Regions from separate parts of the Neorhizobium sp. P1_A6 genome, predicted to be linked through region 1. Evidence: predicted binding sites of a transcription regulator. Region 1 holds the regulator's gene; each other region holds the start of a gene.
What was found. The regulator PhoB, encoded in region 1, activates phosphate uptake and scavenging genes when phosphate is short. The targets are predictions, from matches to a motif close to TGTCATNNANCTGTCAT.
Positions count from the first base shown of each region.

Region 1 (3,273 bases):
CCCGGACCGTTACCCGCGCCGTCGGCGCGACGATGGTCAAGGAAGAGATCGAGATCGAACCCTACCAGGAGATGGAATATCGTCCCGCCTCCAACGTGGTGGTGCCTATCTCCCGCCGCCTTGCATTGACGGAACTCACCGAGCGCACCTGCAAATGGCCGGTCGGCGACCCGCTCAAGGAAGACTTCCACTTCTGCGGCTGTGAATCCCCGGATGCATCGCCCTATTGCGGTTACCACGCAAAGCTCGCCTACCAGCCGGTCAACGAGCGCCGCAAGGTTGCCGCTCGGGTCTGAGCGGCGGCGCGACACGAGGGCGAAATCGAAGGCGGGCTCAAGGCCCGCTTTTTTTGTTGTGCATGGCAGATATGCCGGCCAAGCCTTGCTCCCGATCGGCATTGCGCCTATCTGAAGGTCAGCGAGGACGACCTCCCCCCATTCGGGCAGAAACTCCGGGACGGCCCGGAAAGCACCCCACGAGGTCATCATGCGCTCGACACGCGACCGTATCCGCCATGCCATCAGCTTCGAACTGATCGGGCTCGCTCTCATCACACCACTCGGCTCCTTCGCCTTCGGCATGCCGGCCGCCGATATCGGCGTGGTCGGCATCGGCAGCGCGACGATCGCCACCGGCTGGAACTATCTCTACAATCTCGGCTTCGACCACCTGATGCAGCGCTTTACCGGCGGCACGCAGAAAAACACCACCATACGCGTGGCGCATGCGGTGCTGTTCGAACTTGGACTGCTGATCGCGCTTCTGCCGCTGATCGCCTGGTATCTCGGCATCAGCCTCGTCCATGCGCTGACGATGGACGTGTCGTTCGCGGTCTTCTACGTGGTCTATGCCTTCGTGTTCAACTGGGCCTACGACCGGATCTTTCCGCTGCCGGAATGGCAGCGGCAGACCGAGGCGGCTTAAAGCCGCCTCTCAGGATTCCATTGAATAACCCGCGCCGCGGACGGTGCGGATGACATCCTGCATATTGGAGAAGTTGAGCGCCTTCCTGAGACGGCCGACATGCACGTCGACGGTGCGCTCGTCGACATAGATGTCGTGACCCCAAACGCCGTCCAGAAGCTGCGACCGCGAGAAAACGCGGCCAGGCGACGCCATCAGGAATTCCAGCAGGCGGAACTCGGTCGGGCCAAGGCGCACTTCGCGGCTCTTGCGGTGAACGCGATGAGTTTCCCGGTCGAGTTCGATATCGCCGCAACGGAGCACGCTGGAGAGCACTTCGGGACGGGCGCGGCGAAGCATCGCCTTGACGCGGGCCATCAGCTCCGGCGTCGAGAAAGGCTTCACCACATAGTCGTCGGCGCCGGTGGCGAGGCCGCGAACACGTTCGCTCTCCTCGCCGCGGGCCGTCAGCATGATGATCGGCAGGCGCTCGGTTTCCGGGCGCATGCGCAGCCGGCGGCAGAGTTCGATGCCTGAAACGCCGGGCAGCATCCAGTCCAGGATCAGAAGGTCGGGTACCCGCTCCTGAAGCCGAATTTCGGCTTCGTCGCCCCGCAAAACGGTATCGACCTCATAACCCTCGGCTTCCAGATTGTAGCGAAGAAGCACGCTCAGCGCTTCTTCGTCTTCTACGACAGCGATTTTCGGCAGCATTTTTGGCCTGCTCCGTCAGTTCTATTCGGTGATCGCGCCGAGCGTATTCGACGAGTCGTCCTTCGGACGATCGCCTTCCGGCTGGGCGCCCGTCGTCATGTAGTAGATGGTCTCGGCTATGTTGGTGGCGTGGTCGCCGATACGCTCGATGTTCTTGGCGCAGAACAGCAGATGCGTGCAGGTGGTGATATTGCGCGGATCCTCCATCATGTAGGTGAGGAGCTCGCGGAACAGCGAGGTGTACATCGCGTCGATTTCCTCGTCGCGGCTGCGGATCGCCTCGGCCTTTTCCGCCGAACGCGTCGAATAGACGTCGAGGACGTCCTTGAGCTGCACGAGGGCGAGATCGGAGAGATGCTCCAGGCCGCGGGCGAGCTTGCGTGGCACGCCGGTGCCCTGAACCGCGATGACGCGCTTGGCGGTGTTCTTGCCAAGGTCGCCGACGCGCTCCAGATCGGAGGCGATGCGCAGCGAACCGACGATCTCGCGAAGGTCGGCCGCAACCGGCTGGCGGCGGGCGATCGTGATAATCGCCTTGTCGCCGATCTCGCGCTCGGCGTGATCGAGGATCACGTCGTCGGAGATGACCTTCTGCGCGAGTGCGGCGTCGGAATTGACCAGCGCGCGCACGGCGTCCGAGCACATCTGCTCGGCGAGGCCGCCCATTTCGGAGATACGGCGGCTCAGGTATTTCAGTTCGTCGTCATAAGCCGACAGGATATGGGTCGATGCCATCTTCTAGTCCTCAAAATTGATTTTCAGGCGGCACAGTCGGCTGGATCAGCCGAAACGGCCCATGATGTAATCCTGGGTGCGCTGGTCGTCGGGATTGGTGAACATCTTGTCGGTGTCGTTCTCCTCGACGAGCTGGCCGAGATGGAACATGGCGGTGCGCTGCGAGACGCGGGCAGCCTGCTGCATCGAGTGCGTCACGATGACGATCGTGTAGTTGGCACGCAGTTCATGGATGAGTTCTTCGACCTTGGCGGTCGCGATCGGATCGAGAGCCGAGCAGGGTTCGTCCATGAGGATGACTTCCGGCGATACGGCGATCGCGCGGGCGATGCACAGACGCTGCTGCTGACCGCCGGAGAGGCCGGTGCCGGATTCATGCAGGCGATCCTTGACTTCGGTCCAGAGGCCGGCGCGCTGCAGGCTCGCCTCGACGATCTGATCCATGTCGGCCTTGTTCTTGGAAAGACCGTGGATGCGCGGACCGTAGGAAATGTTCTCGTAGATGGTCTTCGGGAACGGATTCGGCTTCTGGAAAACCATGCCGACGCGGGCGCGAAGTTCCACGACGTCGATGTTATTGTCGTAGATATCGTCCGTGTCGAGGGTGATCTTGCCGGTGACGCGGCAATTCTCGATCGTGTCGTTCATGCGGTTGAGGCAGCGCAGGAAGGTGGACTTGCCGCAACCGGAAGGACCGATGAGAGCCGTCACAGTGTTTTCGCGGACGTTGAGGTTCACGTCGAAAAGCGCACGCTTTTCGCCGTAATAAACCGAAACGTCCTTACCGATCATCTTGTGGGAAGCATCGCTCATCTTCTGGTCCAGCGCCTTTTCTACTGCCGATTCTGACATCATATTCACTGTCATACTCCTTCTACCAGCGCCGCTCGAAGCGACGCCGCAAGAGAATTGCGCCAACAT
Region 1 is NZ_JBFTZM010000009.1:193,515-196,787, reverse strand. It holds gene AC1D3C_RS19335 (GcrA family cell cycle regulator) at 1-296, shown strand, start outside; gene AC1D3C_RS19330 (PACE efflux transporter) at 487-924, shown strand; gene phoB (phosphate regulon transcriptional regulator PhoB) at 934-1,617, opposite strand; gene phoU (phosphate signaling complex protein PhoU) at 1,639-2,352, opposite strand; gene pstB (phosphate ABC transporter ATP-binding protein PstB) at 2,398-3,213, opposite strand; gene pstA (phosphate ABC transporter permease PstA) at 3,227-3,273, opposite strand, start outside.

Region 2 (3,273 bases), on a different contig from region 1:
TGCAGGAGCCGATGAAGACGCGGTCGATGGCGATATCGGTGATCTTGGTGCCGGGCTTCAGGCCCATATAGTCCAGAGCGCGCCATTTCGAGGTGCGCTTGGTTTCGTCCTGGATATCGTCCGGGTTCGGAACGGAGCCTTCGACCGAGATCACGTCTTCCGGTGAGGAGCCCCAGGAGACGATCGGCGGCAGGTTGGCGGCGTCGAGCACGACGACTTTGTCGAAATGCGCGCCTTCGTCCGTCTGCAGCGTCTTCCAGTAGTCGAGCGCCATGTCCCAGGCCTTGCCCTTCGGGGCGCGCGGTTTGTCCTTGATATACTCGAAGGTCTTTTCGTCCGGCGCGATCAGGCCGGCGCGGGCGCCGCCTTCGATCGTCATGTTGCAGACCGTCATGCGGCCTTCCATGGAGAGCGCGCGGATCGCCTCACCGGCGAACTCGATGACATGGCCCGTGCCGCCGGCGGTGCCGATCTCGCCGATGATGGCAAGGATGATGTCCTTGGCGGTGACGCCCGGCGGCAACTGGCCGTCGACGCGCACCAGCATGTTCTTCGCCTTCTTCTGCACCAGCGTCTGGGTGGCGAGCACATGCTCGACCTCAGACGTACCGATGCCGTGCGCCAGCGCGCCGAAAGCGCCGTGGGTGGAGGTGTGGCTGTCGCCGCAGACAATGGTCATGCCCGGCAGGGTAAAACCCTGTTCGGGGCCGACGATGTGGACGATGCCCTGGCGGACGTCCTTTTCCGAATAATATTCGACGCCGAAGTCGCGGGCGTTCTGGGCAAGCGCTTCCACCTGGATGCGGCTTTCCTCGTTCTTGATGCCTTCGTGGCGGTCGGCCGTGGTCGGGACGTTATGGTCCACGACGGCGAGCGTCTTTTCCGGTGCGCGGACCTTGCGGCCGGCGATGCGCAGGCCCTCGAAAGCCTGCGGCGACGTCACCTCGTGAACGAGGTGACGGTCGATGTAGAGAAGACAGGTGTGGTTCTCGTCCTCGGAAACGACGTGGTCGTCCCAGATCTTGTCGTAAAGGGTGCGGGGTGCGCTCATGGCTGCTGTCCGTATAACTGACTGAAACTGGAAATGGGTGTCCGGCAGCACAGGGCTGCCTCAAGCTGAGGAAAGTCAGCTAAGTCGGTCGCAAAGCGCCCCGGATACCCGCGCGAAAAACCGTGCCGGCAGACGTTTGTGGTCCTGCAGCACGACGATATGGTTCGCGAGGCATCCGAATTTCGATCCCATGGCCGCTGCAATAGCAGTTTCCGGGGAAATCGGCAATCGAATTGCTTCGCAGAAAATCTGTCGCATCTCTGTCATAAAGCTTTCGCGGAAACGTGGTTGATCTGGGTTTCCATAAAGGAGGAATGCCTACCATGTCCGAACCCATGCAAGACCAGCTCAGCCGCATCAAGGAAGAGATCGCCGACAGCTTCGATGAAGAGCTGGAAATGCAGATGGAAGAGGACCGGCTCGACGAGCTGGTCGCCGAGGGCATGTCTGAGCCCGCCGAGGCGACGATCGACCGCCGGATCTATTTCCGCGAACTCTTCCGCCTCCAGCACGAACTCGTCCGCCTGCAGGACTGGGTACAATACAAGAAGCTGAAGATGGTCGTGCTGTTCGAAGGCCGCGACTCGGCCGGCAAGGGCGGCGCCATCAAGCGCGTCACCCAGCGCCTCAATCCGCGTGTCGCCCGCGTCGTCGCGCTGCCCGCGCCGACCGAGCGCGAACAGAACCAGTGGTATTTCCAGCGCTACGTCCCGCACCTGCCGACCGCCGGCGAAATGGTGATGTTCGACCGCTCCTGGTACAACCGCGCCGGCGTCGAGCGGGTCATGGGCTTCTGCACCAAGGACGAACTGGAAGAGTTCTTCCGCTCGGTGCCGGAATTCGAACGCATGCTGGTCCGCTCCGGCATCATCCTCGTCAAATACTGGTTCTCGATTACCGACGAGGAGCAGGAATTCCGCTTCAAGATGCGCATCCACGATCCCCTGAAGCAGTGGAAGCTGTCGCCGATGGACCTCGAAAGCCGCGTCCACTGGGAAGAATATACCAAGGCGAAGGAAGAGATGCTCCAGCGCACCCACATCCCGGAAGCGCCGTGGTGGGTGGTGCAGGCCGTCGACAAGAAGAAGGCGCGGCTCAACATGATCTCCCACCTTCTCGCCCAGGTGCCTTACGAGACCGTTCCGAAGGAGCAGATCGACCTGCCGGGCCGCGTCCGGAACGACGACTACATTCGCCATCCGGTGCCGGCGGACATGTACGTCCCGGAAGTGTACTAAACAGAAACGCGCCCTGCCGTCGTTGACGCTGCGGGCGCTCGGCAGGGACTGAAACGGCGAGGCGGCCTTCGGGCCGCCTTTTGCGTTAGCGCTCCGTCCTTTTCCGCAAACGTGCTTCGAGGCCGCGCAGGGCCAGCGACAGGCCGATCGTCAGCAGCAGGTAGATATAGGTGACGATCGAATAGGTCTCGAAGAAGCGGAAGGAGCCGGCCGCGTAGACCTTGGCCATCTGGGTGATGTCGGCGACGCCGAGTACCGAGACGAGCGAACTATCCTTCACCATCGAGACGAAGTCGTTGGAAAGCGGCGGCAGGATCACCCGCATCGCCTGGGGGAAGACGATCAGCCGGAAACGCTGCCAGCGACTGAGGCCCAGCGCCTTCGCCGCCTCGATCTGGCCGATGTCGACGGCTTGGAACCCGGCGCGAAAGATTTCGGCGATGAAGGCTGCATAACCGATCGTCAGGGCGATGATCGCCCGCCACAAGAGCGAGACGTCGCGCACCAGAAGCGCCTGGACCCAGCCGCGCTCGATCAGCGGCGACAGCGCCCAATTGTAGAGCGTCACGAAGGCCGGTGCGCCGACGAAGGCGATGTAGAAGAGCAGGACGAGGATCGGGATGCCGCGGATGAGCTCGATATAGAAACGCGCCGCCTGCCTCAGCACGACATTGCCGGAAAGCCCTGCAAGCGCGATGCCGAGCCCCAGCAGCGTCGCCAGGAGAAAGGCTGCCAGTGTCACGCCGACCGTGATGCCGATGCCCCTGGCGACGACATTGAAGACCTGGGAATAAAGATCGTTGAGGGCGATGACCGCCGCCAGGCCGAGGCAAAGTATCGCGAAGGCGACCAGCCACCAGGGGAAATCCTGCGGCTGGGACGTTCTGCGACGCGAAGGCGCCATGCCTTTACTGGCCCATCTTGTAATCGAGGAACCACTTCTTGTTCAGCGCATCGAGCGTGCCGTCAGCCTTCAGCGCGGCG
Region 2 is NZ_JBFTZM010000015.1:102,238-105,510, reverse strand. It holds gene leuC (3-isopropylmalate dehydratase large subunit) at 1-1,051, opposite strand, end outside; gene ppk2 (polyphosphate kinase 2) at 1,375-2,289, shown strand; gene AC1D3C_RS24790 (amino acid ABC transporter permease) at 2,375-3,193, opposite strand; gene AC1D3C_RS24785 (transporter substrate-binding domain-containing protein) at 3,198-3,273, opposite strand, start outside.
Region 2: a site for PhoB is predicted at 1,313-1,329, ahead of ppk2 (polyphosphate kinase 2). Genes of this name have one in related genera too.

Region 3 (3,273 bases), on a different contig from region 1:
TCGCATCTCACGAAGGTCGCCTTCTATTGGAACGCGGCTTCCGGCCTGCCAGCCTCCGACTGGATTTCGATCCTGCTCGCCGCGCCGATCGCCATCCTCGGCGCGCATGTCGGCAATGGCATCCTGCAGAAGATGACCGACCAGAATTTCCGCGCCTGGACGCGCTGGGTCGTCACCGGCGTGGGTGCCGTTTATTTTACTCAGGGCTTGCTTAAACTGATTTGACCTCAGCGCATTTTTCGCCAAGTTTGGCGCCCAACGAAACGCATTCGGGAACCGATCAATTATCCGGTCTTCACCCCTTCGTGACTTTCTCTTGAATGTGCCCGGTGGTTACTTTCCGCCATCCAGTGCATTCGGCCTTGATCGCCGCGAGCAATCGTGGATAACAGTTGCCCTGATAAAAAGGTCCGCCACCCATGCCCTTTCGTTTTCGCTCCGTACTCCTTGTTGCGGGCCTGTTTTATGCGGGCGCTGCATTGGCGGGAGAGGTGAGAGCGCCGAAGGGCGTGATCGAGCTTTTCACCTCTCAAGGGTGTTCTTCCTGCCCGCCGGCCGACGCCGCGCTGGGCGAGCTGGTGGCGCAGGGCGACATGGTCGTGCTCTCCTACCACGTCGATTACTGGAACTATCTCGGCTGGACCGATACACTGAGCTCCAAGGAGAATACCGAGCGGCAATATGGTTATGCCAAGACGTTCGGACGAACCGGCGTCTATACTCCGCAGGCCGTCATCAACGGCCGCGATCATGTCAAGGGCACGGACCTCACGGTCATCAACGACAAGGTGAAGGTGCTCGGCCAGAACGGCAAGGGGCTCGACGTTCCGGTGACCGCTGCGATGCGCGGCGACGAGATCGAGATCGAGATCGGCGGCGGCAAGGGACAGGCAGACGTTGTCGTCGCCTATTTCACCAAACGCCAGCAGGTGGATGTCACCAAGGGTGAAAACAGCGGCAAGAACATGGAATATTGGCACGCCGTCTATGACGTCCAGTCGGTCGGCACCTGGAACGGCCAGAGCATGAAGCTGACCCTGCCGGGCAAGCTGATGGGCAAGTCCAAGAAGGACGGTTGCGCGATTCTGCTGCAGACCTCCGGTCCGGGCGGCGAACCGGCAGCCATTCTCGGCGCGACGGTATTGATGGTGGGTCGCAAGAACTATTGACCGCAGGCGCGGTTCCGGGCTGGCTGACTGTATGAGAACTTGTTGGCGGCCCGATCCAATAACATTGGGGGGCTGGGGGTAAGGGTCAATGCACCAGACCGGGCCATATGGCGCTGAAAACGGCGCCAACCAACATCGTCAATTTCGCTTCGAAATCGGGCACTCTTTTGTTCGAAATGGGGCAACAATAAAATCGTGCGGTTCGCTCCCCGCGAAATTGCCGGGGTTGATTTTTGCAGCCTCTCGGGCAAACTGTCATGTCTCTGACATTTGACGATTTGGGAGTCTTGATGACAGATCAGCCGGATTTGCCGGGGGGCCAGAGATCCCGGGACACAGCCGTCGTCGTCGATCTCAGTGAATATAGGCAGAATCTCGATCCTGCACCGGTCACCTTCCACCGGCGCGAACTCGACGCGATCCTGAGGATTTACGGCCGCATGGTCGGCGAGGGGGAGTGGAAGGACTACGCTATCGATCACCTCAAGGATCGGGCGGTGTTCTCCATTTTCAAGCGCTCAGGCGAGACGCCGCTGTTCCGAATCGAGAAGAACCCGAAGCTTGCCGCCAAGCAGGGCGCCTATTCCGTGACGAACACCCACGGGCTGATCATGAAGCGCGGCCATGATCTGCCGCAGGTGCTCAAGGTGTTCGACAAGGTGCTGAAACTGATCGACTGACGCTGATCGCTACTCGGTAAACAGCGAACCCGGATAGACGCCGGGATCCGGATCGGTTTCGTTGCCTTCGCCGAGGGCTGCCTGCATCAGCACCGTATCCTGCCATTTTCCGTGTTTGAAGCCGGTGCCCTTCAGAGTGCCGGTGAGTTCGAAACCGAGGCCGCGATGCAGCGCCACGGACGCCGGGCTCGCACCGCCGATGACGGCAACCATCTGGCGGAAACCAAGCGCCTCGCAGCGCACCAGCAATTCCTTGAGAAGTGCCTTGCCGACGCCCTTGCCGCGCGCTTCCGGTGCCAGATAGATCGAATCCTCGACCAGCCAGCGATAGGCGGGGCGGGTCCGGAAGGCCGATGCGTAGGCGTAGCCAAGGAGTGTGCCGTCTTCCTGTTCGGCCGCGATATAAGGATACCCCTTGGCGCGGATCGCCTCGAAGCGAGCCGTCATCTCAGTCTGATCCGGGGGCAAGATCTCGTAACTTGCGGTGCCGTTCAGCACGCTGTCGCGATAGATCTCGGTGATGGTCGGAAGATCGGCGGGGGAGGCGTCGCGGAGATGGAATGTCATTGAGGCAGCCGTTGAAAGGAATGGCCAAGCCTATGCCGCAACCCGAAGCCGGGCAACAAAAAAGGCGACCCGGAGGCCGCCTTTTCCTGTTCGAATTCCTCGGAGATTAGTTGTTCCGGTTGCCCAGGAACTGGAGGAGGAACGTGAAGAGGTTGATGAAATCGAGGTAAAGGGTCAGAGCGCCCATGATGGCCTTGCGGCCAGCAACCGCGACGTCGTCGCCGTCAAAGTACATTTCCTTGATCTTCTGCGTATCGTAGGCGGTGAGGCCTGCGAAGATCAGCACGCCGATGGCGGAGATCGCGAAGCCGAGGGCCGAAGAGGCCAGGAAGATGTTGACGATCGAGGCGATGATCAGACCGAAAAGACCCATGATCAGGAACGATCCCATGCCCGACAGGCTTTTCTTCGTCGTGTAGCCGTAAAGCGACAGGGCGCCGAAGGAGGCAGCGGTAATGAAGAACGTCTGAACGATGCTCTGGGCGGTGTAGACCAGGAAGATCGACGACAGCGACAGGCCCATCAGGGCCGCATAGGCCCAGAAGGTGCTCTGAGCGGCGCCGACGCTCATCTTATGAACGCGGAAGCTCAGGAAGAACACCACTGCGAGCGGTGCGAGCATGACGACCCAGCGAAGCGGCGAACCGTAGATCGCAGCGCCAAGGCTGGTCAGCAGGATGCCGTTCGGAAGCCGGGCGACAGCTGCAGCTGCATCCGTCGTCGTTGCGAGGGCCGAGATACCATAAGCGGCGATACCGGTGATAGCCAAGCCGACAGCCATCAGGTTGTAGACCTTGAGCATGTAGGCGCGCAGGCCTTCATCGATCATCGCGCCGGACTGGGCGCGACCCTGCGCC
Region 3 is NZ_JBFTZM010000015.1:70,956-74,228, reverse strand. It holds gene AC1D3C_RS24645 (sulfite exporter TauE/SafE family protein) at 1-225, shown strand, start outside; gene AC1D3C_RS24640 (DUF1223 domain-containing protein) at 420-1,169, shown strand; gene AC1D3C_RS24635 (DUF2794 domain-containing protein) at 1,460-1,849, shown strand; gene AC1D3C_RS24630 (N-acetyltransferase family protein) at 1,859-2,416, opposite strand; gene AC1D3C_RS24625 (Bax inhibitor-1/YccA family protein) at 2,523-3,273, opposite strand, start outside.
Region 3: a site for PhoB is predicted at 1,423-1,439, ahead of AC1D3C_RS24635 (DUF2794 domain-containing protein). Genes of this name have one in related genera too.